Linked DNA regions of Oleomonas cavernae. The protein of the gene in region 2 interacts with the protein of the main gene of each other region in a pairwise test. Links are inferred from orthologs where the notes say so. Each region holds a gene or a part of one and is shown on either strand. Other genes may lie near its edges.

Region 1 (14,295 bases), 2.8 Mb from region 2 along the record:
TGGAGATTCATGCGTTTCACCGACGCCTGAGGCGGGGATAAGGGGGGAGGATTCGGACGGGCGGTGCCGGCTGCAGGAACTGCAAAGCCGAACCGGATGGGCCAGTTGCCGCGATCAGGTCCGAAGAGGAGGAAAGGTCCGATGGATGCCCGCAACAGGCCAAGGTCAAGGCCACCGGCATGCCCAGACGGTCGCACCTTGCGCTGCAACCGCCCGGCTGTCAACTAGAACGGCTTCAGAACCACCAGCAGGACGATGACGATGAACAGCACCGTCGGCACCTCGTTCAGGATCCGGTAGAAGCGTGACCCATGCGGCCGCTCGTCCCGGCCAAAGCGCCTGACCTGGCCCACCAGCATGCCGTGAATGCCCGACATGATGACGACCAGCAGAAACTTGGCATGGAACCAGCCGCCGGAGCCCCAAGCCTCGGTCGCGACCGCAAGGCACAGCCCCAGGATCCAGGTCACGATCATCGACGGGTTGATGATCGCCTTGAGCAGGCGGCGTTCCATAACCTTGAAGGTCTCGGAGGCATCGGAGCCGGGCGCCTTGCCGACATGGTAGACGAACAGCCGGGGCAGATAGAACATGCCCGCCATCCAGGTCGTCACCGCGATGATGTGCAATGCCTTGATGAGATCGTAGTTGTTACGAATGAAATCCATCACGTCTACTCCGCGGGCGTCGCCAGCCTTGTCTCGACCAGCCGGGCAAGGCCCGCAATGAAGGCAGGTTCGGTACCAACCGCCGGCACCCGTATATATGCCGGCACGCCACAGGTCTCGGCCAGGTGGCGATATTCGATATCGAGCTCGACCAGGGTTTCCGAATGTTCGGACACGAAGGCGATCGGCAGCACCACCAGGGCGATGCCCTCGCTGCCGGCGCGCCTGATCTCCGCCTCGGTATAGGGCTTGATCCATTCCATCGGCCCGACCCGGCTTTGATAGGACACGACCCAGTCGAGGCCCGGCCGGCTGACCGCCCTTGCCACCGCCTCGGCCGTCTGCTGCACCTGGCGCTGATAGGGATCGCCCGCATCGATCACCTTCTGCGGCAGGCCGTGGGCGGAAAAGAGCACCCGCACCGGCGAGCGGACCTCGTCCAGCGCCTTGCCCAGCAGCAGGGCCTGGGCCTGGATCAGGCCCTGGTCTGTGGGATAGCTCTCGATCACCCGGGTCGGCGCCGCAATCCCGGCCTTGGCCGCGGCAAGGTGCCATTCCTGCAACGAGGATTGCGTCGTCGTGGTCGAGAACTGCGGATAAAGCGGCAGGAGGACGATATCGTCAGGCGCGAAGGCCGCCACCGCTGCTGCCGTCTCGGCCGCCCGGGGATGCCAATAGCGCATGGCAATGAAGGTCTTCACCGTGACCCCCAGACCAAGCCCCTCGATTGCCTGTTCCAGTGCGCACGCCTGGTCCTGGGTCAGCGGCAGAATGGGCGAGCGGCCGCCGATGCGGTTATAGATCTCGATTGCCGTTTTCGTCCGCCGCCCGGCAATCAGCTTGGCCACCAGCCAGCGCAGGGGCTGGGGCAGGCGAATGATCGCCGGATCGGAAAACAGGTTGAACAGGAACGGCTTCACCGCCGCCGCCGAATCCGGTCCGCCCAGGTTGAACAGGACGACGGCCAGCTTGCGCGTCATGCACGCCAGTTCCGGATCTGCGCCGACAGGGCCGCGACATGCTCAGGCGGGGTTTCCGGCACCACGCCGTGGCCCAGGTTGAAGACGAAGCGCCCGGGCCCCAGGGTCGACAGGATCGTCTCGACCCGTGCCGCCATGGCCGCACCGCCCGCCACCAGCAGCAGCGGATCGAGGTTGCCCTGGACCACCGCCGCGGGCTGCACCGCGTCACGCGCAAAGGCCAGCGGCACGGTCGGGTCCAGGCCCACCGCCTCGACACCCGTCGCCGGCGCGAACTCGGCCAGCATCGGCCCGATCCCCTTGGCAAAGCCGATCACCGGGACATTCGGGTAGCGCTGCTTCAGCTCGGTCCTGATCCGTGCGATCGGCGCAAACACCCAGCGCTGCAATTCATCATCGGCCAGCGAACCGGCCCAGGTATCGAAGATCTGGATGACTTCCGCCCCGGCCTCGATCTGCGCCGCCAGATAGTCGATCGTCGCCGTCGTGACCAGGTCGATCAGTTGGCCGAAACCGACCGGATCGCGGTAGGCCCACAGCTTGGCCGGCTTCTGGTCGCTGGTGCCCTCACCAGCCACCATATAGGTCGCCACCGTCCAGGGCGCCCCGGCAAAGCCGATCAGGGTGACATCGCCGGGCAGTTGCCGGCTCAGCAGGCGCACGGTTTCGTAAACCGCACCGACCCGTTCATGGAAACGCTCGAAGGAGAGGGGCTTCAATCCCTCCAGGTCGGTCACCGGGTCCAGCCGGGGGCCTTCGCCTTCGACGAAGCGCACGCCTTGGCCCAGGCCGTGAGGCACAAGCAGGATGTCGGCGAACAGGATGGCGGCATCCATGCCGAAGCGTTCGATGGGCTGCAGCGTCACCGCACAGGCCTTCTCGGGGTCCAGGCAGAACGAGACGAAGTCGCGTGTCGTCGCCCGCACCGCCCGGTATTCCGGCAGGTAGCGCCCCGCCTGGCGCATCAGCCAGAACGGCGGTCGCACCACCGGCTCACCCTTCAGGGCGGTCAGGAACAGCTTGCTCTTGGCAGGGATCGGCGCGGGCGTTGCCGGCTTGGGCTCTGACAACTTCTATACCTTTATATAAATAGAAAAAGGTAGTGGAGGTGGTGGGTGCCTGTGGATCACGGTATTCCCCAGGGCCACCCGATCTTGTCCCCAGAACAGCCGTTGGGCGACCGGTTGCCCCTTCAGTAGTGGTTAAAGCCGGGAGAGTCGAGGGGCGCCTTGACGCGTAGGATTGGGGATCACGGGGATAAATCTGCTAGCGTCGTCGCAAGAAGCAAGGGCTGCGTTCCTGTCCACAGGCTGGTAGAAAAAAGCCCCTCAAGGGAGCGTTACGTTGACCGAAAAGCCCATCGAATCCGTCCTGGCCGAGGTTTTGGCGGAGTCACCCGACTTATCCCAGGAACCCCCGTTATCCACAGCGACGAGCGCGCGGCGGCTGCACCTCTATCTGGTCTCGGACGCGACCGGCGAAACCCTGTCTTCAGTCGCCAAGGCGGCGATGTCGCAGTTCCCCGATGTGGCCGCCCTGCTGCACGTCACCTTCATGGCGCGGACCAAGACCCAGATCGAACGCGCCCTGGACATGGCCCGGGAAAGCGGCGGCATCATCCTCTATACCCTGGTCAACGCCGGCCTGCGCCAGGCGATGGACGAAGGCGCGCTGGAACGCCATGTGCCGGTGATCAACGTGCTCGATCCGATCATCCAGAACCTGGCGACCTATCTCGGCGTGCCGGCGCGGGCGATGCCGGGGCGCCAGCATGTGCTGGATGCCGAGTATTTCCGCCGGATCGAGGCGATGAATTTCACCCTGGCCCATGACGACGGGCAGAGCTCGCCCGGCCTGTTCGAGGCCGACGTGATCCTGGTCGGCGTCTCCCGCACCTCCAAGACGCCGACCGCGGTCTATCTCGCCAATCGCGGGATCAAGACCGCCAATATCCCGGTGGTGCCGAATTGCCCGCTGCCGGTCGAACTGTTCGAGGCGACAGGCCCGCTGGTGGTCGGCCTGACCACTTCGGCCGACCGGCTGCTGCAGATCCGCCGCCACCGCATGCTGGTGCTGGGCCAGAGCGAGCAGACCGACTATGTCGATGTCGAGGCGATCGAGCGCGAGCTGACCGATGCCCGCCGCCTGTTCGTGAAGCACGGCTGGCCGGTCATCGATGTCTCGCGCCGCTCGATCGAGGAAACCGCCGCGGCCATCCTCAACCTCTACTACGACCGCCTCAACCTGATGTGAAGGCCGCGGGCCGGCGCGCCGATCAGTAGTACTTGGGCGGCATCCGGGGCAGGATCGGCACGTCGATGCCGTGGACCTTGGCATCGGTCTCGCCGTCCTTGATGCCTTTGGCCTGGAAGGCGATCTGCATCGCCGACAGGGGCGTGGTGGGCTTGTTCTTGTTGTGCCGCGGGGTGAGGTTCAGCATCTTGCCGGCATCGTAGAGCAGCACCAGATCGGTGACCTGCCAGGCCGGGAAATGGCCGTTGCCGACCCAGCCGCGACACAGGAAGTAATGCTCGACCGAGGCCAACACTTCGTCGTCGGGGTCGAGCAGGTGGGGCGGGTAGGTGCCGATGCCGTTGCGGACATTGTAGAGGTCCTGGCGCAGCGTGTCGTACCGGCCGGGTTCGGTCTCGCCGTTGCGATAGACTTTCCAGGCCTCGATCAGTTCGTTGACCCGCGCTACTTTACTCATCTCAAACTCCCAGGCTGATGGGGGAGACAAGAACCCGGCGGGCCGTTCCAGGATGTGCCCGCGGTCACACGCCGCTCAAAGGATGCCAGCCGATGCGCCAAGGTAGCTGCCACTGCGGAAAAATCGCCTTCACCCTGGCGGCCGAGCCGACCGAGGCGATCGAATGCAATTGCTCCCACTGCTCGCGCAAGGGCTACCTGCTGGCGTTCTTCCCGCACGATACCCTGGTCCTGACGACGCCCCGGGAAAACCTCGCGACCTACACCTTCAACCGCCATGTCCTGCAACATCACTTCTGCCCGGCCTGCGGCTGCGCGCCGTTCGCCGAAGGGCAGGGGCCCAAGGGCCCGATGGTCGCGGTCAACCTGCGCTGCGTCGAAGGGATCGATCGCGGTGCACTGACGGTCAAACAGGTCGACGGCAAGAGCTTTTAGGTTCTCCTCGCTTCGTCATCCCGGACGAAGCGCAGCGCAGATCCGGGATCTCAGGACCAGTGGTTTCGGTCTCCATCCGGCACAAGATCCCGGCTCTGCGGCCGGGATGACGCTCTTATGGCAACCGCGCCCAGACGAAGGGCAGGGCGACGGGCAGGCCGGCGGCGGAATCGTCGGTGCCTTCGACATGTTCGGCGGTCGGGACGCGCAGGATCCATTCGTCGACGATTTCGAGCCAGGGTTCGCGCAGCAGCCGGTCGGCATCGGAGCGGCGGGCGCCGCGGGCCGGGGCGGCGCGGGCGAAGTCGACCCGGTAGAGCACGATCGGCGCATTGCGGCCGTCGCGGATGACCGTGTAGGGGCCGGCGTCGGCCGCACCGAAGGCCCGGGCGGTGCGCAGCAATTGCGCGGTATCGTCGCGGTCCAGCCGGATCAGCATGTACTGGGTGATGATGGCGCCGTCGTCGAGCACGGTGATCCGGCAATCGTCCTGGTTGGCCAGCAGCACGGTGAAGCGGGCGCCGGCCTTGGCCAGCATCTGGGCCGCCATGGCCGCGGCCGACTTGCGGCCCGAGGCATTGCCGGGGAAGCCGTAGTACTCATAGAACTTGGCCTCGAGCGCATCGACATAGTCTTCGCCGCGCTCGAACAGGCGCCGCTCGATATAGCCGAGGTCGAGGCCCAGCTCGCGGATCGCGTTGTCGGTCAGGCGCTCGATCTTCACATGGCAATTGGAGAGTTGCAGCGGCCCGCCCGGGTGGCCGCGTTCCGCCAGGATGGCATAGTCCAGGGGCAACAGGCGGCGCAGCAGGTCGTCGCTTTCGGGCGAGGCCAGGTCCAGCGCCTGCGGGTCGATCTGGTCGATGACCAGGTCGGCCGAGAACTGGCGCAGGTTCTGCACCGTCACCCGGTTCGATTTGCGCAGGCGGAAATGCTTGATCAGGGGTGAGGGCAGCGGCGCGTCGAGCAGGATCAGGAAGGCCGTGTTCTGGTGCCGGTGTTCGCCCCGCGGCACCGCGCTGCCGGGGACGACGCTGGTCTTGGGCAGGAAGGGATAGGCCTTGCGCGCCCGCACGAACGAGAAATAACTCTCGATCAGGGAGTAGCCCAGCAGGAACTCGATCAGGCGGTCCCGGGCCGACAGAAACTGGTCGCCGCCGGCGCTGGCGGGGCCGGCGAAGTGACGGTCGAGTTCGGAAAAGTCACTCATCTGGCGGCCGGTTCCCGTCAACCCGTTGCGTCGATCCGCGAAACTGTCCATAGAGATAGCATGTCCCCGACCACCGCCCCAAGCGCCGAAGCCATGTCCTCCCTGCCGGTCGCCCGCGCCGTGGTGCTGGCCTCGGGCAGCACCACCCGCCGCGCCATGTTCGAGGCCGCCGGCATCCCCATCGGCATCGATCCCGCCCATGTCGACGAGGCGGAACTAAAACGCAGCATGCTGGCCGACGCGGTGCCGCCGCGCGACATCGCCGACTTCCTGGCGGAACTGAAAGCGGTGCGCGTCTCCAACCGCTGGAACGGCGCCCTGGTGATCGGTGCCGACCAGGTGCTGGTGCAGAACGGCGTGGTGTTCGACAAACCGGCCGATCTCGATCATGCCAGGGCTCATCTCCAGGCCTTGCGCGGCCGCCGCCACGAGCTGATCTCGGCGGTGGTCATCGCGGAAAACGGGGCCGTGGTCTGGCGTCATATGGCCACCGCTAAACTGGAAATGCGGCCGTTTAGCGACCAGTTTCTCGATGCCTATCTGGCGGCGGCGGGCGAGCGGGTTCTTGCCTCGGTCAGCGCCTATCAGGTGGAGGGGCTGGGCCTGCAATTGTTCAATCGCATCGAGGGCGATCACTTCACGATTCTGGGCCTGCCCCTGCTCGCGGTGCTCGACTATCTGCGCCTGCGCGGCGTGCTGGCGTCATGACCATTTCGGGCAAGGCCAAACTGGCGGGGGTGATGGGCTGGCCGGTCGGCCATTCCCGCTCGCCCCGGCTGCACGGCTACTGGCTGGAGCAGCACGGTATCGACGGCGCCTATGTGCCGCTGGCGGTCCGGCCGGACGACCTGGCCGCGGCCCTGCGCGCCCTGCCCAAGCTGGGCTTCCGCGGCTGTAACCTGACCGTTCCCCACAAGGAGGCGGCGCTGGCCGTCGTCGACCGGGTCGATGCGGCGGCCCGGCGCATCGGCGCCATGAACACCGTGGTGGTCGAGGCCGACGGCACCTTGAGCGGCAGCAACACCGATGCCCCGGGCTTCATCGCCAATCTGCGCCAGGGTGCGCCGGGCCTGGACCTTGCGGGCAAGACCGCCGTCGTCATCGGCGCCGGCGGGGCCGCCCGGGCGGTGGTGGTCGGCCTGATCGATGCCGGCGTGGCCGGCATCCGCCTGGCCAACCGCAGTGCTGAGCGGACGCAGGCCCTGGTCGAGGCTTTCGCGCCGGTGGTCGGCGCCGTTGCCTGGGACGCGCGGGCGCAGGCGCTGGCGGGCGCCGACCTGCTGGTGAACACCACCAGCCTCGGCATGGTGGGCGAACCGGCGCTGGACCTGCCCCTCGACGCCCTGCCCGCGACCGCCACGGTTACCGACATCGTCTATGCCCCGCTGGAGACGGCGCTGCTGGCGGCGGCGCGGGCGCGGGGCAATGTCGCGGTCGACGGCCTGGGCATGCTGCTGCACCAGGCGGTGCCAGGCTTTGCCGCCTGGTTCGGCACCACCCCGACAGTCACCGCGGAGTTGCGTGCCCATGTCCTTGGCGCCTGACCCCTATACCAGGCCGATCCTACTGGCGCTGACCGGCTCGATCGGCATGGGCAAGAGCGAGACGGCCAGGATGTTCGCCGCCCTGGGCGTGCCGGTCTATGACGCCGATGCCGCGGTTCATGCCCTCTACGCCCCCGGCGGCAAGGCGGTCGGGCCGATCGGCGCGGCCTTTCCCGGCGTGGTCGCCGACGGCGCCGTCGACCGCGCCGCCCTGTCCCGCCACCTGGCCGGCGATCCGGCGGCGTGGAAGCGGCTGGAAGCGGTGATCCACCCCCTGGTGGCCGAGGCGCAGCGGGATTTCCTGATGGCCCAGATGGCGGCCCAGGCCCGGCTGGTCCTGCTCGATATCCCCCTGCTGTTCGAAACCGGGGGCGAGGCCCGGGTGGACTATGTCGCCGTGGTGTCCGCGCCGGCGCAAGTGCAGCGCCGCCGGGTGCTGGAGCGCCCGGGCATGACGCCGCAAAAGCTCGACGAGATCCTCAGCCGCCAGGTGCCCGACGCGCAGAAGCGCGCAGGCGCCGATTTCGTCATCCCGACCGACCAGGGCTTGCAGGTCGCGCGCGACCATGTGCGCGCGATCGTCGACCGCCTGATCCTGACTCCGCCCCCGAAGATGCCCGGAAGGCTGCCCTGATGCGCGAAATCGTCCTCGATACCGAAACCACGGGCTTCGACTTCGCCGGCGAGGACCGCATCGTCGAAATCGCCTGCCTGGAACTGATGAACCATGTGCCCACCGGCCAGTTCTACCAGGCCTATGTCAATCCCGGCCGGGCGATGTCGGAAGGGGCGTTGCAGGTTACCGGCATCACCGACGACTTCCTGCTCGACAAGCCGCCGATCGGCGACGTGGCCGATGAGTTCCTGGCCTTCATCGGCGACAGCCCCTTCGTCATCCACAACGCGGCCTTCGACATCGGCTTCCTGAACGCCGAATTCGCGCGGCTGGCGCGCGTGCCGTTCCCGATCGAGCGGGCGACCGACACGGTGCTGATCGCCAGGCGCAAATTCCCCGGCGCCCCGGCCAGCCTGGACGCCCTGTGCAAGCGCTTCGACATCGACCTGTCCAAGCGCGGCAAGCACGGCGCCCTGCTCGACTGCGAATTGCTGGCGGCGGTCTATCTGGAGCTGGTGGGCGGCCGGCAGCAGGGCTTCTCCCTGGTCCGCTCGGCCTCCGCCAGGGCGGAAAGCCGCCAGCGCGAAGCCCGCCCGGCCCGGCCCCACGCCCCCAGCGACACCGAACTGGCCGCCCACGCGACGCTGATCGCCGAGATCAAGGGCGCGATCTGGACAGCGGAGTAGGCTGGAATCACCTTCATAGTCCGTCATCCCCGCGAAGGCGGGGATCCACCGTGATGGCGATACGGGTCTGCCCGTGCACTTCCCCAGCGTGGATCCCCGCCTTCGCGGGGATGACGAACGAGTTTGTTGGCGATACTACTGCTGAACCGCCTGCTGGGCCTGGGCCTGGCTGCGGGCGACGTGCTGGCGGTACAGTGCCACGAAGTCGATCGGCTCGAGCATCAGGGGCGGGAAGCCGCCGTCGCGGGTGACGTCGGCGACGATGCGGCGGGCGAAGGGGAACAGCACGCGCGGGCATTCGATCAGGCACAGCGGCTGCAAGGCATCGTCGGGCGCATTGCGGATCAGGAACAGGCCGGAATAGACCAGCTCGGCCACGAACACCGGCTTGGCCTCGCCGTCGGCGGCGCTGGCGCGGATGCGCAGCTCGACCTCGTAACGGTCTTCCGGCAGGCGGCGGGCCTGGACGTCGACGCCGATGTCGATCTTGGGCTGGCTCTGAAGCTGCAGGCTGCCGGGCGCGCCGGGATTCTCGAACGAGAGGTCGCGCACATATTGCGCCAGGATCGAGAATTGGAGCTGGGGCGCCTGGTCGGTGCCGCCCGGATTGGTGTCGGTCATGATGATGGTCCTGAAGAAAAGCGCCCCTCCGCTACCACAAGGGACCCAGGGCAACAAGCGGCGCCTTGGCATTGCCATGTTTAGACCCTATGTGAAGGGAGTAGCGCGTGGCCGGCATTGCTGGATTCAGGCCGGCCCTGCCGGTATGCTGGTTCGACTCCCTCCATGAAAGCGACGTGAAAGCCACCATGGGCAACGGCTTTGAATATCTCGACATCGTGTTCCTGGCCCTGATTGCCGGTTTCATAGGCTTTCGCCTGTGGAGCGTGCTGGGCCAGCGGACCGGTCACGAGCAAAGCCAGGATCCCTTGGCGCGCCCCAAGACCAATCCGGGCGACGACAATGTGGTGCCGCTGCCCGGCCGGGCCGATCCGGTCGCCTTTCCAGGCGACGAGAACATCCCGGGCCTGACCGCGGTGCAACTGGCCGATCGCGGCTTCGAGCCCGCCCAATTCATCGAGGGCGCCCGCTGGGCCTATGAGCTCATCGTCGGGGCCTTTGCCAAGGGCGATGAAGCCGCCCTGCGCCCGCTGGTGGCGCCTGATGTCTTCGCCGGCTTCTCGAGCGTGATCGCCAGGCGCAAGGCTGCCGGCCACACCGTCGAGGAGACGATCGTGGCGCTGCGGGAAGCCAAGATCGAAAGGGCCGCCATGGTCGGGCGCAACGCGGAAATCACCGTGCGCTTCGTCGCCGATGTCATCGCCGTGACCCGGGATGGCGGCGGCAACGTGGTCGATGGCCACCCGACGGCCGTGCGCGAACTCTCCGACGTCTGGACCTTCGCCCGCGATACCCGCAGCCGCGACCCCAACTGGACGCTGATCGCGACCGCGCCCACGACCTGACCATCGCAGGCCGGACAGCTCATCGTGCGTCGATCCTCCGCCTTCGGCCTGCTCACCTTCCTGCTCGGCGCCGGCGCTGCAGCACTTGCGGTGGTCATGGTCCCCGGCCGGCCCCGCCGCCGCCGGCCCCGCCCAAGCTGGTCCTCGAAGTCGCCCGCTTCGCCGACCTGCCCGGCTGGACGCAGGATGCCCAGGACCAGGCCTGGCCCGCCCTGCGCCTGTCGTGCGAACGGGTGATGAAGCGCAAGCCCGAGACCGACCTGGGGATCGGCGGCACGGCCGCCGACTGGACCGGCGTCTGTACCGAGGTGCTGGCCCTGGCGGCGCCCGATGCCGCGGCCGTGCGCGCCTTCATCGAAGACCGCTTCACCCCGGTCGCCGCCACCAACAATGGTGACGCGCAAGGCCTGTTCACCGGCTATTACGAGCCTGAACTGCTGGGCGCCATGGCACCGGATGCGACCTATGCCACGCCGCTCTACCGCCGGCCGGACGATCTGGTGCAGGTCGACCTGGGCGACTTCCGCGAGGAACTGAAGGGCCAGCGTATCGCCGGCCGGGTCCAGGACGGCCGCCTGAAACCCTTCGAGGACCGGGCGAAGATCGTCGAGGGTGCCCTGGGCAGCAAGGGCCTGGAGCTGATCTGGGTCGCCTCGCCGGTCGATGCCTTTTTCCTGGAAATCCAGGGGTCGGGCCGGGTGCGCATGGCCGACGGCACGATCATGCGCGTCGGCTTCGACGGCCAGAACGGCCACCCTTACGTGGCCCTGGGCAAGGTGATGCTGGAGGACGGCCTGCTGGAGCGCGGGCGGGTTTCCATGCAGTCGATCAAGGCCTGGCTGAACGCCCATCCGGGCGAGGCCCAGGCCCTGATGAACCGCAACCCGTCCTACGTCTTCTTTCGCGATCTGGGCCCTGGTCCCGGCCCGCTGGGTGCCCAGGGCGTGGCCCTGACCCCCGGCCGCTCGCTCGCCGTCGATCGCAAGTTCTATCCGCTGGGGCTGCCGATCTGGCTGGACGCCACCCTGCCCGCGGCGGCGGAGGGGGCGACACCCGTGCCGTTGCACCGGCTGATGGTGGGCCAGGACACCGGCGGCGCCATTCGCGGCCCGGTGCGCGGCGACGTCTTCTTCGGCCCCGGCGCGGAAGCCGAGCGCCTGGCGGGGGCGATGAAGCAGCCCGGCCGCTGGTGGCTGCTGCTGCCCAATGCCGTCGCCGCACGCCTGCCCGCGGCGGGGTGAGCGGTGGCCAAGACGCGCGACCCCAAGGCGCCCAAGGTCAGGGGCATGTTTCCCGGCCGGCCGCCCACGCCTGAGGAGAAGGCCGCACTGGAGAATGCCATGACCGGGGTGAAGCGCCTCGCGGCGGCGAAAGCCGTGGTCGCGCCGCCGCTGGCACCCCTGCCCGGTGCCCGGCCGCGCCGCATCGTCACCTCGATCGACTACCTGCCCCTGTCGGGCGAGGCCCCGGCCCCCGCCCAACGCATCGAGGGCATGGACGGGGCCAAGCAGAAGCGCTTCATTCGCGGCGAGCTGCCGATCGAAGGCCGCCTGGATCTGCACGGCCTGACCCAGGAACGCGCTCATCGCGCGCTCGATCGCTTTCTGGCCTCGGCCCACGGCGCGGGGCTGCGCTGCGTGATCGTTATCACGGGTCGTGGGCGCGGGCCGATTGATGAAGCCCCCAATGGTGTGCTGTATCAGATGGTGCCGCGCTGGCTGAACGCGCCGGACCATGCCCACCGGGTGCTGGGCTGGCACCCGGCCCAGCGCAAGGACGGCGGCGAAGGGGCGCTCTATGTGCTGCTGCGCCGCGCACGCGAATAAGAACACCAATAAGAACAGACGGAGAGCAACGCATGTCAGGCCTGGGCCCCACCTCGCACCGTTATTTCAGCCAGGGGCTCCGCCTCCATTACGTCGACTGGGGCAATGATGCGGCGCCGCCGCTGATCCTGGTCCATGGCGGCAACGACCATTGCCGGAGCTGGGACTGGGTGGCCCAGGCGCTGTGCGACCGCTTCCATGTCATCGCCCTCGACCTGCGCGGCCATGGCGACAGCGACCACGCCCCGGGCAGCCACTATCCCACCCACAGCTTCGTGCTCGACCTGGCGCAACTGATCGCCCAGCGCCAGCTCGCCCCGGTGAACATCCTGGCCCATAGCTGGGGCGGCGCCGTCTCCACCATCTATGCCGGCACCTACCCCGAGAATGTCGCCCGGCTGATGGTGATCGAAGGCTGGGGCCCCTCGCCCGCGATGGAGGCGACACAGGCGGGCCTTGCCCCGCACGAGCGCCTGCGCCAATGGATCGAGAATACCCGCGCGGTCGCCCACAAGCGCCCGCCGCGCTATGCCGGGATCGAGGAATGCGTCACCCGGATGAAGGCCGCCAATACCCGCCTGACCGACGAGCAGGCCCGCCACCTCACCGTCCACGCCGCGACCCAGAACGAGGACGGCACCTATTCCTGGAAATACGACCCCTATGTCCGGGTGCTGGCGCCGATCTGGCATGGCAGCGCGGAAATGGCCGGATTCTGGGGGCGCATCGCCTGCCCGGTCCTGCTGGTGCGCGGGACCGAGAGCTGGGCCGTCGACCCGGTCGGCACGGGCAGGGCGGCGCATTTCAAGGATGTCCGCGTCGAGGCCCTGGAACGGGCCGGCCACTGGGTCCACCACGACCGGCTGGAGACGGTGATCGAGCTGGCTGAAGCCTTCTTTCCACACGCGCAATAAGTTATTCAGATTGTGCATGGGTTCGATCATGTAAAACATGCTTGAACCACGAACGCTTATTGGCTAAATCTTATCCAGCCCTCGGGACGAGGCGCCTAGTCCCGTGACGGACCCGCGGCATTTGACGGGAGCAGCTTGCACCGCGTTACCCCAGCTAAAGCGCCACGACGGTGGTCGTGGTTCCCCCTGATATGAAGGAGTGGACCGATGAACAAGTATTTCGAGCCGACCGCCGGGCTCTTCTCCTGTGGCATGGCGCCCTGCGCCGCCTGTTGTCGCTGCGGCTGACCCCACCCCCGCACGTTACATCCCGCAGATAGAGCCGGCCCCGGGCAAAACGCCTGGCCGGCCAGGAGAGCACCCATGTCCATCGCCATTCCGGGCCTCGAGGCCACGCCCGCCTTCACCATCGAAGTCGACGACATCGCCGCCGGTGTCGCCCTGCGCGAGCGCACCGGCTTCCGCTTCGTCGCCGCCGATCCCCGCTTCCGCCTGCTCGACGGCAGCCACTTCCGCCGCCTGGGCCAGATCGAGGCGGCGGCGCGTAATCTCGCCCGTGCCAACCTGCCGGTGCGCCGCCTGCACTTCGCCTGAAGGGCAGCACCAGTTCCTCCCACCGGGTGAGCTCATCCCCCATTCGGTGACCTGGGCGACGGGGCAACCCGTCGCCCTATTTTTTGCGCTCTATGCCGTCATCCCGGCCGATAGGGATTGATCCCTTCGCGCCGCAGCGCCGACCAGGTCCACATCGCGCCCAGGAAATCGGGCACCACGAACAGGAACACGATCGGTTGCATGTCGAAGACCAGGATCAGGGCGATGAAGACCGGCACGATGGCGGTGCGCATCTGGACCGACCAGCAGAAGAAGGCGGTGACGTTGGCGCGCGCCAGGTTGAAGTAGTAGTAGCCGACGATCAGCACGACGACGCCTAAGAACCGGATCCAGTCCAGGCCTTCCACGGGAAAGCCCATGACCTGAAGGATCAGGGCCGGTGCCAGGATCATCGGCACGCCGGCGGCGAAGATGTAGAGCGAGAACCAGAAGATGGTGCGGGCGGCGGGGGTCATCTCGTATCCCTCGGGTTCACAACAGGGGGGTTCACAGCAGGTGGGGGATCACGGCCCGGCGGTTCTTGGGATAATCGGGGAACCGGGTGCGGTACCAGCGGTGGTGGGCGACCGCCCGGGGCATCAGGTTGGCCATGGAGAACAGGGCGAAGACCAGCCCGGCGGGGGTCC
Region 2 (15,283 bases):
TGGACGACGCCGCCACGCGCATCCGCCACCCACAGGTCGCCCGACTTCTCGGCCAGCACGCATTCGGGGCGTTGGAGGGCCGTGCCCACGAACGAGACCTGGTCGCGATCCACGCGCCATCCACGCAGTGGGTTGTCCGGCATGTTGCGTCTCCTGGCCCTGGTATGGAATTGCTCGCATTAAAACGTGTTCTAGAATATGATTTAGGTTACGTCAACCAAATCCGGTCGCAAGAATCACCATGGGCAGAGACAGTCAAAATGACGATGTGCGGAGCAGGGTGCTCGACGCGGCCCGCCGGCTGTTCATCGAGAGGGGGTATGAACAAACGACGATCCGAGAGATTTCGGTCGCGTCGGGCGTGTCGTCCGGGAGCCTCTACCACTTCTTCTCGGACAAGGAGGGCGTCTTCCTCCATCTGACGCTGGAGGTCTTCGAAGGAACGCTGCAAGCAGCGGCGAGTGCGGCGGCGCGCTACCGGGACCCACATCTCGGTCTCTCGCTGAAGTGGGCGTTCCTTGTCCGGCTGATCTCCACGGACCGGCGTTTGGCCGAACTGTTTTCCGTGGCCTATGGGTCCTGGAAGATCAGCGAGGCGCTTCTGCGTGTCGCCACGCAGCGTCATCAGTTGCTCCTGGGCGGCGTCCTCGATAGCTGGGACCAAGAGCGATTCTTCATTGCCACCCTGGTTTTGGCCGGCGTCCTGTCGGCGCTGGTGGAGGAACGGGTCAATCTCGACTGCTTGAGCGAGGAAAAGCGGGTCCGTGCATTGCTGTCGACGGCTCTTCCAGCGTTTGGCGCGCGCCCTGAGAAGATTCAAGGATTGATCGAGAAAACGCTCGAGCTGCTGTCATCAATCACCTTGTCGAGTGTCGGCTTCGGTGAGGGTGATCACCGCGCATGACCGTATTGGGTCAGGAGTGACCATTCTCATACAGACGAGACATCCATCAGTCGCATAATATATATTATGGAAATTAATGAGAGATCTTTACCGACAGAACCGGCCTCTCTCCTGAAGCGGAGTTTTCATTTTTATCAGATGTTTAACGGTAATTTCATCAGATGATGGTCTAGCATTGCGCTGTCGTCGGCAGCCGGCGCCGCGGCCATCCCGACTGGTCGCCGATGCTTCGTCGGGCCATCCCAACCAAATGGGATATGAAATCCCGTCGAAAGCCTCCGTCCTGGGACAAAACTTTTGTGGTTGCGCCGCACCGGACGGCGCTAGGCTGTGATGTGTGAGGCGTTAGACCGGGCGGAGTCGGTCGGGGTGTTGGGGATGTCGTTACTCGCAAGCTTCGAGCAGCATGTGGCTGCGCGACCGTACAAGCCGTTCCTGGTGCTCTATGAAGGCGATCGCTTCAAGATCCTGAGCTATCTCGATCTGATGGAGGGCGCCCGGCGCTGGGCGACGGCCTATCGGGCTCAGGGCGTGCCGGCGCGCAGCGTGGTGGTGATCGTCCTCAAGCAGTCGACCGACCTCTACACCTCGTTCCTGGGCGCGATGCTGGCGGGCCTCCTGCCGTCCTACCTGCCCTTCCCGACCCCTAAGCAGGATCCCAAGCTCTACTGGCAGGCCCATGCGACCCTGTTCGAGCGCATCCGTCCGGCGGTCGCCGTGACCTATGCCGAGAATGCAGCGGCGCTGGACGGGATCGCGGCGCCGGTCGGCTGTCCGGTCATCGTCGCCGATGCGCAAGGGGTGCCGCGGACCGACGACGGGGTGCCCAATGTCCTGCCCAAGCAGGACGAACTGGCCCTGCTGCAGCATTCGTCCGGCACCACGGGCCTGAAAAAAGGCGTGATGCTGACCTATGGCCAGATCGAGCGCCACCTGACCGCCTATGGCCGCTCGGTCCAGTTCGGCCTGGACGACATCGTGGCGAGCTGGCTGCCGCTCTATCACGACATGGGCCTGATCACCTCGTTCCTGATGCCCTTGCAGTTCGGCGCCAGCGTCGTCGCCATGGACCCGTTCGAATGGGTCGGCGAGCCCATGTCGATCCTGAAGCTCATCGAGCGCCACAAGGCCAACTACAGTTGGCAGCCCAATTTCGCCCTGGCCCACATGGCGCGCACCAGGCCGGCGGATTTCACCGTCGACCTGTCCAGCATGAAGGCCTTCATCTCGACCTCGGAACCCTGCAAGCCCGAGACCTTCGCCCATTTCATGGCGACCTTCGCGCCCAACGGCCTGCGCCCCGAACAGGTCATCACCAGCTATGGCATGGCCGAGAACGTCTTTGCCTCGACCCAGGGCGAATACGGCGTGCCGGCCCGGCCCCTCTATGTCGACCGCGAGATCCTGCGCACCCGCCGGCGGGCGGTGCCGGTCGCGCACACCGGCGCCGGGGCCGAGGGTTTCATGTCCTGCGGCAAGCCGATCGACGGGCTGGAGATCAAGATCGCGCCGGCCCCCGAAGATGCCGAGCGGGATGATCTGGACGGCGTCGCGGTCGGCGAGGTCTGCATTCGCGCCACCTTCCTGTTCGACGGCTACTACAAGAATGTCGACGCGACGATGGGCGCCTTCGACAAGGACGGCTGGTACCACAGCGGCGACATCGGCTTCCTGCTCGACGGCGAGATTTTCATCTGCGGCCGCAAGAAGGAAATGCTGGTCATCCACGGCCGTAATTTCTATGCCAACGACATCGAACATGCGATCAACCAGGTGCCGGGGGTCAAGCCCGGCCGCTGCGTCGCCTTCGCGCTCTACGACGGCGAGACCGGCAGCGAGGAAGCCGTGGTCATCGTCGAGTCCGAGATTGCGGATACGATCGGCGTGCGCGATCTCAAGCGGCTGGTCAAGAAGGCGGTCTATGACGTGCTGGAGTTGAGCCTGCGCAAGGTCGAGGTGATGCCGCCCGGCTGGCTGGTGAAGTCGACGGCGGGCAAGACCAGCCGGTCTGAAAACATCAAGAAGTTCGTCGGGAGCCGGTCATGAGTGGCGTGCGGGAAGGCGTGGTCAGGGCGATTACCGAGTGTTTCGGCGCTGATGCCGCGGCGATCGGCGACGACACCATCGCCGACGACGTCGAGGGCTGGGATTCGCTCGGCCATACCGTGCTGATGATGCGCATCGAAAAAATCCTGGATATCCAAATTCCGGAAATCGTCGCGGCCAACGCGGCGAATGTGGGGGAACTCGTCACGGCGCTCGAAACCATCAAGGCCAAGCCATGACCGATATTCCCGTCTCGATGCTCGAGGGCAAGATCGGCAAGGTCGCCCTCGGGCGAGGCCGCATGTTCCTGGACGAGGCGCCGGGCTTCCGGGCGCGCGACTACTATTGCCGCTACAACGACTGGACCGAGGTCTTCGAGCGCGGCTGGCGCGATACGCTGCCCCGCTTCGCCGCCCTGTGCAAACAGGTCGGCGCGCAACTGATCGTCATCGTGGCGCCCGACGCCCATGTCGTGCATTCGGGTGACCTGCCCGAAGACATGCCCTTCACCGAGCCCAGCATCGGCCAGCAGTTCGTCGACTACGTCAATGCCATGGGGATCGAGGCGCACTATCCCCGCGCCCTGCTCGAGGCGGCCCTGCACGGTCCCGTCGACGTCTACCGGCGCAACGATACCCACTGGTCGGCCTATGGCGGCTATATCGCCTATCGCCTGCTGATGGACCGCATCACCACGGCCAAGCGGCCGCACGTGGTCGGGCCCGACGATTTCACCTATGTCTCCAAGATGCTGATGGGTGACCTGGGCTGGACCACGGACCCGCCGTATCTCGCGGAAAAGCTCATCCCCACCATCACCAACCGGCGCTCCAAGCAGCCCAAGGTGCGCTTCGACGAGAGCCGCGACACGATCGCGGTGGCCGAGATCGACGATCCCTCCCTGCCTAGTTGCGTGATGATGCGCGACAGCTTCGCGACGGAAATGGGCCCCTTCATCGCGGATTCGTTCCGCCGCACGGTCTTTGCCGGGGTGAAGCGCCAGGCCCTGCCCGAGCTGATCCTCGACGAGCGTCCCGACGTGGTGATCATCGAGCGTGGCGAGCGGGCCATCGCCAACGGCTTCGTCGACTGGAACCACATGACCTATCGGGAAATCTTCCCCGAGCCCGGCAAGCCGGCGGCCATGCGGCTGGACAACGAGGCGCGCCTGCTGCTGCGCGACGGCAACTATCCGACGGCGATCGAACGGTCGGTCCAGGCGGTCACCATGGACCCGACCGCCGATCACTATTTCACCCTGGCCCGCAGCTATATGGCGGCGAAGGCCCCGGCCGAGGCCGAGCGGGCCCTGCTGCGCTGCGTCGCCATCGACAGCCAGCGCTTCTCGTTCCGCCTGCATTTAGGCATCGTGCATCTGCAATTGGCCAGGCCCAAGGAGGCACTGCAGAATTTCGCCCATGCCGTCGTCCTGGCGCCGCACCACCCCCTGGGCTACGAGCATTTCGGCTATGCCGCCATGCAAAGCGGCGATCTGGCCGGCGGCGAATACGGCCTGACCAAGGCGCTTGGCATGTGGCCGGAGAAGTCGAGCATCCACTACTGGCTTTCGGTGGTTCACGAGCAGCGCCACCGCGACCTGCCCGCCGCCATCCGTGCCATGGAAGCCGCCCTCGCCCTGGCGCCCGAACAGGCCAATTTCATCACCAGGCTCGCCTCCCTGCGTCAACGCGTGGGCTGAATAGTCCTGGAAATTGACAAAAATGTAAGTTATCGATGCGGCCGCTCCGCCCGGTAGCAGGCGGACATAAGAGACAAGGCGGAGGGGCCCCAGGAATGTTCGTGTTGAAGGACCGGGTGGCGGTCATTACCGGTGCGGCCGGCGGTATCGGGCGCGGCATCGCCCTGGCGCTGGCCAGTCGCGGCTGCCATCTGGCGCTGGCCGATATCGACGAGGCGGCCCTGACCAAGACGGCGGCCGAAATGGCGGCCAAGGGCGTGAAGGTCAGCCAGTATCGCCTGGATGTCTCCGACCCGGCGGCGATCGCCGTCTTCCCCGCCCGCGTCGCCGCCGATCATGGCGGGGTCGACCTCTTGTTCAACAACGCCGGCGTCGCGATCGGCGGCAGCTTCGAACAGGTCTCGGATGCCGATTTCGAGTGGCTGTTCTCGATCAATTTCTGGGCGTCGTGCGCATGAGCCGCGCCTTCATGCCCTTGCTGCACGCCAGCCGCGAAGCCCGCCTGGTCAATATTTCCAGCCTGTTCGGCCTGATCGCGCCACCCGGCCAGACCGCCTATGCCGCCAGCAAATATGCGGTGCGCGGCTTTTCCAATTCGCTGCGGCACGAACTCGAAGGCACCAATATCGGGGTTACCGTGGTTCACCCCGGCGGCATCGCCACCGCGATCGCCAAGAATGCCCGCATCGCCAGCGGCATCAACAATGTCGACGTCGAGGCGGAACGGCGGAAATTCCAGGCCTTCCTGAAAATGCCGCCGGAGAAGGCGGGCGAGACCATCGTGCGGGCGGTCGAGCGGCGCAAGGGCCGCATCCTGATCGGCAACGACGCCAAGGCGGCTTCCTTCATCGAGCGGCTGTTCCCGGTCAGCTACTGGAAGATCATCGGCGGCCAGATGAAGCGCTGAAGCCCTCTGCGGCGACAGGAAAAGCCCGGCCTTCGTGCCGGGCTTTTTGCTTTAAGGGACTTGCAAAGAAAATCAATGGATTAAGTGGTATTGTTTCATGCCTCGACGCTGACTTGACTCTTTCCCCACAGGGCGCGAATATAAGAACATATCAGGAACATTTATCGTCAGGCCGGCCACGGAACGATGGAACAGCAGCGCATTCTCCGCCAGGCGATCGCCCGCCTCGAAGGGCGGCGGGAGGCTTTGCCGACGCCGGAAGAGGCGCCCTGCTCCTTCGGGATCGCGGCGGTCGACGCGGCCCTGGGGGCGGGCTGGCGACCGGGGCCCTGCATGAATTCGCCAGCGCCGAGACGCGGGGGCTGGGCGCGGTCACCGGGCTTGTCCTTGGCTTGCTGGCACGAGGTGCGGGCGAGGTTCTGTGGGTCCCCACGGCGGCGGCCCTGCACCATGGCGGCTTCCCCTATGCCCCGGGGCTCGAGGCTGTCGCCCTGGATCGCCTCACGCTGGTACCGGCAAAGACCCCGGCCGAGGCCCTGTGGGCGGCCGAGGAAGCCCTGAAATGCCCTGCCGTGGCCGCGGTCATCCTGGAACTGCCCGACCAGGGCAAGGCGGCGGACCTCACCGCCACCCGGCGGCTGTCGCTGGCGGCCCGCGAGGGGGCCGGCCTCGCCTGCCTGATCCGCCATTGCCTGACCCCTCTGCCCAGCGCCGCCGCCACCCGCTGGACCATTACCCCGGCCCCGAGCCAGCCCGATGACTTCGGCGGCCTGGGCCCCCTCGCCTGACCCTTACCTTGACCAAGAACCGCCGCGGCCCGACCGGCCGCTGGACCATTGCCTGGGACCGCCATGACCAGCGCTTCGACCTCGCGACGGCATCTGTCGCTCTGGCTGCGCCGGCTTTCGACCGACCGGATCGCCCGGCGGTCGCCCGCGCCGGCTGACGCCCAGCCGCTTGCCATGATCGCCCAGGTGGGCGCCGCCCGCCGCGTGGCCGCGATGAATGACGCGGCCGCGCGCCTTGGGCTGCGCCCCTTCCTGGGCCTGGCCGATGCCCAGGCCATGTACCCGGGCCTGGCGATCCTGCCCCACGACCCGGCTGCCGATGCCGCCCTGCTGGCCGCGGTGGCCGACTGGTGCGAAGGCTTCACCCCCCTGGTGGCGCTCGATGCGCCGGATGGCCTGCTGCTGGACATCACGGGCTGCGCCCATCTTTTCGGCGGCGAGGCGGCGCTGCGCGACGGCCTGCTGCGCCGGCTGGTGGCCCAGGGCTTCCGGGCGCGGGCAGCGATCGCCTCGACCGTGGGCTGCGCCTGGGCCATGGCGCGCCATGGCCGGCAGGCCATCGTCGCGCCGGGGGAAGAAGCGGCCGTTCTGGCGCCCCTGCCCCTGGTTGCCCTGCGGTTGGCACCGGAAACCGTGGCGGCCCTGGCCACCGCCGGCCTGAAGACCGTGGGCGACCTCATGGCCCGGCCGCGGGCGCCACTGGCCGCCCGTTACGGCGAAGGCCTGATCCGCCGCCTGGACCAGGCCCTGGGCCGCCAGGACGAGCCGATCTCACCCCGCCGCCCGGTGCCCGAGCACATGGCCGAGCGGCGCTTCGCCGAGCCGATCAGCCTGGAGGCCCATGTCTTGCAGGTCATCGCCGCCCTGGGCGACCGCCTGGGCCATGGGCTGGAGGCCGAAGGCCTGGGGGCCCGGAAGCTCGAGGCCAGCCTGTTCCGCGTCGACGGCGCGGTACGCCGGATCGTGGTGGGCACCAGCCTGCCGCTGCGCCGGGGCGAGGCCATGCAGCGCCTCTTCATCGATCGCCTGGCCGGCGCGGGCGAGGATTGGGATGCCGGCTTCGGCTTCGACCTGATCCGTCTCGCCGCGCTCGAAACCGCCCCGCTCGCCCCGCGCCAGGCCGGGCTCGATGCCCGTGATCACAAGGCGGCATTCGCCGCCCTGCTCGACCATCTGGCCGCCCGCCTGGGCCCGGCGCAGGTTCAGCGCCTGGAACCGCGTGATACCCATATACCGGAACGGGCGATGGCGCTCGTCCCCGCCCTGGACCAGAACACGCCAAGGCCGGCCTTCCCGCTTGAACAGGACAGCCTGGCCCCGCCCCGGCCCCTGCGCCTGCTCGACCGGCCCGAGGCGATCGAGGCCCTGGCCGTGGTGCCGGATGGCCCGCCGTCGAGCTTCCGCTGGCGCCGTGTTTCCTACCAGGTGGCGCGGGCCGAGGGGCCGGAGCGCATCGCCATGGAATGGTGGCGGCCCGGCGGCCAGGACCTGCCCACGCGCGACTATTTCCGGGTGGAAACGGCCGAGGGCCTGCGCCTGTGGCTGTTCCGCGCCGGCCTCTACGACCGCGAACCGGGCCAGCCGGCCTGGTATCTGCACGGTTTCTTCCCGTGACCGGCGAGATCTTCGACATCAAGCCGCTGCTCGAGGAGATGCAGAAGGCGGAAAGTGCGGCCCAAGCCCCGCCGCCGCTTGCCTTCGCCGAACTGGCGGCGACCACCAGCTATTCCTTCCTGCGCGGTGCCAGCATGGCCGAGGAGATGGTCAGCCAAGCCCATGCCCTGGGCTTGGCGGCCATCGGCGTGGCCGACCGCAATTCGGTCGCCGGCGTGGTCCGCGCCCATGTCATGGCCAGGCAGGCCGGCATCCGCCTCGTGCCAGGTGCCCGCCTGGTCTTCACCGACGGCACGCCTGAGATCCTGGCCTATCCCCGCGACCGCGCCGCCTGGGGCCGCCTCACCCGCCTGCTGACGCTGGGCAAGCGCCGCGCACCCAAGGGCGAATGCCACCTGACCCTGGACGACCTGCGGGACCATGGGGAAGGCCTGAACCTGATTCTGCTCACATCCGTCATCCCGGCGAAGGCCGGGATCCATCGTTGGGCAGCACGAGATGTCGCAATGGATCCCGGCCTTCGCCGGGATGACGATATAGAGGGGATATTGGCCACCTTTCGCGGCCGGATCTGGCTGGGTGCCAGCATGCTCTATCGCGGCGACGATGCCCGCCGCCTCGCCCGCCTGCGGGAACTTGCGGCCCGGACTGGAACCCCGCTGCTCGCCCTGGGCGACGTGCTCTATCACGCGCCGGAACGCCGGCCCCTGGCCGATGTCATGACCTGCATCCGCGAGCACACCACGTTGGAGGCCGCCGGCCGCCTGCTCCACGCCAATGCCGAGCGCCACCTGAAGCCGCCCCGCGAAATGGCCCGCCTGTTCAAGGCTGCGCCGCAGGCGATTGCGGAAAGCATCCGTTTCCTGGAAGGCTGCAACTTCTCGCTGGACCAGTTGCGCTACGAATACCCGGATGAAGTCCGGGAAGGCTACGAGACGCCGCAGGAGGCATTGGTCGCCTTCGCCACGGCCGGCGCGAGATGGCGCTATCCAGGCGGTGTTCCGCCGGATGTGCAGAACGCCCTGGATCACGAGCTGCAGCTCATAGATCAGTTGAAATACGCCCCATATTTCCTGACCGTGCATGACATTGTTCGCTATGCGCGCAGTATAGATATCCTGGTCCAGGGCCGGGGTTCGGCGGCAAATTCGGTCGTCTGCTATTGCCTGGGCGTGACCGAGGTCGACCCCACGAAGGTCGACCTGCTGTTCGAGCGTTTCGTCAGCGAGGAGCGCAAGGAGCCGCCCGATATCGACGTCGATTTCGAGCATGAACGCCGGGAAGAGGTCATCCAGTACATCTACGAGCGTTTCGGCCGCGAACGCTCGGGCCTCGCCGCCACGGTCATCTCCTACCGCGGGCGCAGCGCGATCCGCGAGGTGGGCAAGGTTTTCGGCCTGTCGGAGGATATGATCGGGCGCATGTCGGGCATGCTGTGGGGCTGGAGCCCAAGGCCCGTGACGCCCGAGGAGGCGCGGCAGATCGGCCTCGACCCCGACGATCCGCGTATCGTCCAGGTTCTGAACCTGGCCCAGGAACTGATCGGCTTTCCCCGCCACCTGTCCCAGCATGTGGGGGGCTTCGTCATCACCCGCGGCCGCTTGGATGAACTCGTCCCGATCGAGAATGCGGCGATGGCGGACCGCACCGTGGTCGAATGGGACAAGGATGATCTCGATGCCCTGGGCATCCTCAAGATCGATGTCCTGGCCTTAGGGATGCTCTCCTGCATCCGCCGGGCGCTTCACCTGATGGTCGAGCATTACGGCTTCCCCGGTGTCGACATGAGCAAGATCCCCAGCGAGGAGCCGGCGATCTACGACATGCTCTCGCGGGCGGATTCGCTGGGCGTCTTCCAGGTCGAAAGCCGGGCCCAGATGACCATGCTGCCGCGCCTGCAACCCCGGAAATTCTACGACCTGGTGATCGAGGTGGCGATCGTCCGTCCCGGCCCGATCCAGGGCGACATGGTGCATCCCTATCTGCGCCGCCGGCAGGGCATCGAGAAGGTCGATTACCCTTCGCCGTCGCCGGAATTCGGCGATCCAGACGAATTGAAGAAGGTGCTCGACAAGACCTGCGGCGTGCCCCTGTTCCAGGAGCAGGCGATGCGCATCGCCATCGTTGCGGCGAAATTCACCCCTGGCGAGGCCGACAGGCTGCGCCGGGCCATGGCGACCTTCCGCCGGGTCGGCACGATCCACGAGTTCAAGGACAAGCTGGTCAACGGCATGGCGGCGCGCGGTTACGACAAGGCGTTCGCCGAGCGCTGCTTCTCGCAGATCGAAGGCTTCGGCGATTACGGCTTCCCGGAATCCCATGCCGCCAGCTTCGCCCTGCTCGTCTACATCTCGGCCTGGATCAAGTGCCGCTACCCGGATGTCTTCGCGGCGGCCATGCTGAACAGCCAGCCCATGGGCTTCTATGCCCCGGCCCAGCTTGTCCGCGATGCCCAGGAGCATGGCGTCGAATTCCTGGCCGTCGATGTCAATGACTCCTGCTGGGACAACAGGCTGGAATCCGGCATGCCCGCGGCGGCCAGCCTGCACCCGCGCCACCAGGGCATGGCGGGCGAGGTCAGGGCCACCCACGCGGTCCGCCTGGGTTTCCGCCAGGTTTCCGGCTTTCCCGAGGACGCGGCCAAGAAGATCGAAGAGGTGCGCGGTGCCGGCTTCGACAGCGTGCGTGACCTGTGGCTGCGCACCAAGCTGGCGCCAGCAGTGCTGGAGCGCCTGGCCCTGGCCGATGCCTTCCGCTCCATGGGGCTCGACCGGCGCGATGCGCTGTGGGCGGTGCGCGGCCTGCGCCGGGCGGGCGACAAGGACGACCTGCCCCTGTTCGCCGCGGCGGACAAGGCGGTGGAACCCGATGCCTTCCTGCCCGCCATGCCGCCGGGCGAACAGGTGGTCGAGGATTATCGCCACCTGCACCTGTCGCTGAAGGCCCATCCGGTCTCGTTCCTGCGCGAGATCCTGAGGCAGCGGCGGACCATTGCCAACGAGCGGCTGGGGACTACGCCCGACGGCCGCCTGGTGACGGTGGCCGGCCTGGTCCTGGTGCGCCAGCGGCCGGGCACCGCCAGCGGCGTCATCTTCATGACCCTGGAGGATGAAACCGCCATCGCCAACATCGTGGTCTGGCCCAGGACCTTCGAGAAATTCCGCCCGCTGGTGCTGGGCGCCCGGCTGGTCGCCGTGACCGGCAAGGTCCAGTCGGAATCGAACGTCATCCACGTCATCGCCGACAAGATCGAGGACCTGACCGGCCTGCTGGACCATCTGTCCGAGGCCGGCAGCGAGGTCGAGACCCTTGCCCGCGCCGACGGCGTCAAGCACGGCTATGCTTACGGCGAAGTCATGCCCAAGGGACGGAATTTCCACTGAGCACGCGAGCCCCCTCAGGCCTCCACCTCACGCAGGTCGAGCCGGCGTTCGATCCGGTCGAGCCGATCAGCTTGGCGATCGATCGTCACCTGCAATCGCGCATCAGCCTCGGCCAAAGCGACAAGATCGCGCCGGACAGCATTCAGGCCGGTTTCGACACCGGTGACACGCTGCTTGAGTTCCCTGACGTCTTCCCGCAGCGCTCCAACGTCAGTCCGAATGACTTTCAGATGTTCGAGCATGAGATTGAAGGGGTCATCCGCCATGGCCACTCTCCTGTGACCCACCGTAGGGGCATTTTGCCCTCTTTGCACCTTCCGATGGCCCGCCACGGCGGCGGCATTGACAATGAACTGCTCTCGCCTCACCCCTCTACCTGCCGACCGGCCAGTAGGAATTGGCCTGCTGGTGATCGAGGGTGATGCGGCGCGCCATGGCCAGGCGCGTTGCCGCCACGGCGCAGGTCAGGGTGGCCAGCCACATCAGCCGGCTCTGATAGCGGTCGTGGGGGTTCGACAGGATGCCGCAGATGGCGGCATTGCCGATCAGGGCGACCAGCACGAAGGCCGCCAGCCGTGCCGTCCGCCCCTCGCCCCGGTACCAGAAGAACACGGCGATCAGGGGCAACAGGGCCATCGAGGCAAAGCCCACGGGGATGTGAATCTGGTCGAATTCGGCAAACGGGATCTTGCCGCCGCGCTGGCGGGCATGGGCGAAGGCATCGAGGTCTTCGGGATGGTACTGGTCGAACATCCAGCGGGTATGCCAATGCTCGTCATTGAGGCCGTCGCCGCTGGAAATCTCGCCCAGTTGCTGGGTAAAGCTGGTCCAGGCCGCTTGCAGGTGCATCAGCGGATAGTCGCGCACGCTCTCCCAGGTGATGCGCGACAGCTCAGGCCCGGCACTTTCCCAGCCGCCGATCTTGTAGAGCGGGCTGCCCTGCCACCACAGGAAGGAATCGTTGGAGCGCAGGGTGCCGTCTTCTTCATAGAGTTCGGCCTGGTGATCGCACAGTTTGATGGTGGGATCGGGGCAGTGATCCTTCAGGTAACGGCTGGCGATGCCGTCCTGCACCAGGCGGCCGAACAGGAAGACGTCGCCGCCCGGGGTGAAGCGGAACTGGCCGTAGAGCGCATAATTGCTGACCGGCACCGACAGGGCGCCGATCACCAGGCCGGCGCCGATAAGGCCCAGCCGCCGGCCGGCGCCCAGCCGCCAGGCCGCCCCGCCCTTGAACAGCCGGGCGGCCAGCACGGCCAGGACCGAGGCCAGCAGCAGGCCCAGCAGTAGGGCCACCGTGCCGGTATGGGTCGCCGCCCCCAGGGCGACCATCGCGACAAGTCCCGCCTGGCCCCACAGGCCCCGCTCGTGCCGGCCGTCGATCAGCAGGAACGCCGCCAAGACCGCGCAAGGCGCCAGGATGTCGGGGAGGAGCTGGGCCGAATACCAGGAAATACCGGTGGCCAGCGCCAGCAGGACGGTGGTCGCCCCGGTAAAGAACGCCAGTCGCGGGCCCTCCAGGGCCAGGGTGCTCCGGCCCAGCTCGCGGATCAGGACGATCACGATCAAGCCCTGCACGACGATCGCCGGCCAGAACTGGAGGCCCAGGTGCAAGCCCTCGATGAACACGCCGTAAGGCGTCGCCCGGCCATCGCCCGGCGCATCCTCATAGAGCCTGGCGAAATAGCCGCCGGTGTCATGGAACGTGATGGGAAAGCCGTTCCAGATCGCCGGCGCCAGCAAGGCCGCAAGCGCCAGGGTCAGGGAAAGCAGGGTCGTGATCAGGCGCATGATGTTCCGGCGTGCTTTCGGCGATCGGGGCGGGACATGAGAATCGACACCGCAACCATAGACACCAAAACACGGCCGTCGTGGTCCCGTTCCCGCCACCTTGGTCACAGCCCGCGCGATTTGGCACAGTGGCCTCGAAGACATAGGGCGAATCATGGGTTCCGGCGGCCACGGCCTTGAATACATCCTGATCCTGCTGGCCGCGGCGCTGTTGGCGGCGACGGCGCTCAACCGCCTGCGCGTGCCCCCCCTGCTCGCCTACGTGGTCACCGGCCTGGTGATTGGCCCGGCCGGCTTCGCCCTGGTCCCCAAGGGGCCGGTCATCACCGCGCTCAGCGACTTAGGCATCGTCTTCCTGCTGTTTGCCATCGGCCTGGACCTTCCCCTGAGCCGGCTGACCGCCATGCGGCGCTTCATTTTCGGCCTGGGTGCTGCACAGGTTGCCGCCACCTTCACGGTGTTCGCCCTGGTCCTGCTTGCCTTGCCGCTGGCCGGGCTGGCCGGGCCCGGCAGCGGCCTGATCATCGCGGTCGCCGGCGGCCTGGCCCTGTCGTCGACGGCAACGGTGGTGCGCCTGCTGGTCGACCGGCGCGAAACGGTGACGCGCTTCGGGCGCGCCACCATCGCCGTGCTGCTGTTTCAGGATCTCGCCGTGGTGCCGCTCTTGTCGCTGATCACGGCCATGGCCAGTCCCGGCGATGCCCCGCAGGACCTGGCGGACGTCGGCGATGCCGCGCGGGGCCTGGCGATCGGTGCGGCGGCGATCGCCGCTATCCTGTTCGGCGGCCGCCTCGCTCTGCGGCCGTTGTTCCGCGTCGTCGCTGCGACCGATATCCCGGAACTGTTCACCGGCCTGTGCCTGCTCGTCGTGCTCAGCCTGGGCCTGCTGGCCCAGGTTGCCGGCATGTCGATGGCCCTGGGTGCCTTTCTGGCCGGCCTCGCCCTGGCCGACACGCCGTTCCGCCATCAGGTCGATGCGGACCTGGCACCGTTTCGCGGCCTGTTGCTGGGCCTGTTCTTCATCGCGGTCGGCATGGTCATCGACCTGGCACCGGTGCTGGACAGCCCGCTCCTGGTCCTTGGCCTGACCGCCGCGCTGATCGCCGCCAAGGCCCTGCTCGCCGGCGGCCTGGCGCGGCTGTTCGGGCTGACCCTGGCCCAGGCGGTGCGTACCGGCTTCCTGCTGGCCCAGGCGGGCGAATTCACCTTCGTGGTCGCCAATGTCTCGCGCGGGCTGGGGGTGATGGACGATTCCACCGCCTCGCTGATCTCGATCGTCGCCGCCCTCAGCCTGGCATCGACGCCGCTGGTCATCGCCTTGGGCGCGCGCCTGGCCGATCGGATCGAGGCGGTGACCCGGGACGACGCCCTGCTACCCCGGGCGAGGACCAGGTGTCCCCCTCGGTTGTCATCGCCGGCTTCGGCCGGGTCGGCCGCACCGTGGCGCAGATCCTGGCGGATCATGAGATCGCCTATGTCGCCCTCGACCTCTCGGCCCAGGCGGTGGCCGGCGCGCGCGCGCAGGGTTACGAGGTCTATTACGGCGACAGCCGCCAGCCCGCCGTGCTGCGCTCGATCGGGATCGGCAACGCCAGCCTCGTCGTCATCGCCCTGGACGATGTCGCGGCCGCCCGGGCATCGCTGCAGGCGGTCAGGAGCCTGGTGCCCGACCTGCCGGTGATTGCCCGCGCCCATGATCTGGCGGTCGCCCGGGAATTGCGCCGGGCCGGGGCAACCGATGTGGTGCCTGAAACGATCGAGGCCAGCCTGCAACTGGCGGGCCGCGCCCTGGGTGAGCAGGGCGTCGACGCCGAGACCGTGGACGCGGTCCTGGACCGGTTCCGCCGCATGGCCGAGCGCGCGGCGGATATCGTTTCATCCACAGATGACAGTGATGCGTCTAATTCTCATAAGAAGAATTAGAAAACTCATTCAAGACACTAATATTTAACATAAATTTCTAATTCTCCGCGGGCGCGGAAAGCGGCATGCGAACGACATTATCCCGGCTATCCACAACCGGCCCGCCCGCGGGCCAGGTCAGTTCCATGCCGTCGAAAGCCGGTTCTACCCCCGGGGCAGTTCGGCTGAAAGACGGGCATAATCCATGTCCCAGGTCATGTGGGTGAGCACGGCGCGGACCGGTTTCAC

The links.
Region 1: the proteins of D3874_RS10345 (region 2) and dnaQ interact in binary tests that used the Escherichia coli proteins (3 or more experiments, as listed by UniProt). The link is inferred for Oleomonas cavernae from one-to-one orthologs.

What each region holds. Positions count from the first base shown.
Region 1 is NZ_QYUK01000011.1:4,171,595-4,185,889, forward strand. What follows is about bases 7,015-10,013. They hold dnaQ (DNA polymerase III subunit epsilon), read left to right. Parts: upstream 7,015-8,179; coding sequence 8,180-8,848; downstream 8,849-10,013. Other genes in these bases: D3874_RS24015 (shikimate dehydrogenase), read left to right, coding at 7,015-7,546; coaE (dephospho-CoA kinase), read left to right, coding at 7,530-8,180; secB (protein-export chaperone SecB), read right to left, coding at 8,984-9,469; D3874_RS24035 (Tim44/TimA family putative adaptor protein), read left to right, coding at 9,577-10,013. Outside these bases: transcription termination factor Rho, read right to left, coding at 1-11; protoporphyrinogen oxidase HemJ, read right to left, coding at 225-668; hemH (ferrochelatase), read right to left, coding at 674-1,648; hemE (uroporphyrinogen decarboxylase), read right to left, coding at 1,645-2,718; D3874_RS23990 (pyruvate, water dikinase regulatory protein), read left to right, coding at 2,993-3,901; D3874_RS23995 (hypothetical protein), read right to left, coding at 3,924-4,358; D3874_RS24000 (GFA family protein), read left to right, coding at 4,451-4,792; D3874_RS24005 (hypothetical protein), read right to left, coding at 4,908-6,002; D3874_RS24010 (Maf family protein), read left to right, coding at 6,063-6,710; more of D3874_RS24015, read left to right, coding at 6,707-7,014; more of D3874_RS24035, read left to right, coding at 10,014-10,314; mltA (murein transglycosylase A), read left to right, coding at 10,551-11,555; D3874_RS24045 (Smr/MutS family protein), read left to right, coding at 11,559-12,140; D3874_RS24050 (alpha/beta fold hydrolase), read left to right, coding at 12,173-13,054; D3874_RS24055 (hypothetical protein), read left to right, coding at 13,418-13,648; D3874_RS24060 (hypothetical protein), read right to left, coding at 13,747-14,124; D3874_RS24065 (DUF1295 domain-containing protein), read right to left, coding at 14,156-14,295. UniProt on the Escherichia coli protein: DNA polymerase III is a complex, multichain enzyme responsible for most of the replicative synthesis in bacteria. The epsilon subunit contain the editing function and is a proofreading 3'-5' exonuclease.
Region 2 is NZ_QYUK01000011.1:1,379,810-1,395,092, reverse strand. Bases 7,555-11,541 are described here. They hold D3874_RS10345 (error-prone DNA polymerase), read left to right. Parts: upstream 7,555-7,954; coding sequence 7,955-11,341; downstream 11,342-11,541. Other genes in these bases: D3874_RS10340 (hypothetical protein), read right to left, coding at 11,356-11,541; D3874_RS10350 (Y-family DNA polymerase), read left to right, coding at 7,555-7,958. In the rest of the region: D3874_RS10385 (SMP-30/gluconolactonase/LRE family protein), read right to left, coding at 1-143; D3874_RS10380 (TetR/AcrR family transcriptional regulator), read left to right, coding at 281-904; D3874_RS10375 (AMP-binding protein), read left to right, coding at 1,283-2,950; D3874_RS10370 (acyl carrier protein), read left to right, coding at 2,947-3,189; D3874_RS10365 (tetratricopeptide repeat protein), read left to right, coding at 3,186-4,649; D3874_RS10355 (hypothetical protein), read left to right, coding at 5,949-6,344; more of D3874_RS10350, read left to right, coding at 6,408-7,554; more of D3874_RS10340, read right to left, coding at 11,542-11,607; D3874_RS10335 (hypothetical protein), read right to left, coding at 11,714-13,132; D3874_RS30200 (NAD(P)-binding protein), read left to right, coding at 14,525-15,055; D3874_RS10320 (MBL fold metallo-hydrolase), read right to left, coding at 15,200-15,283. UniProt on the Escherichia coli protein: DNA polymerase III is a complex, multichain enzyme responsible for most of the replicative synthesis in bacteria. This DNA polymerase also exhibits 3' to 5' exonuclease activity. The alpha chain is the DNA polymerase catalytic subunit.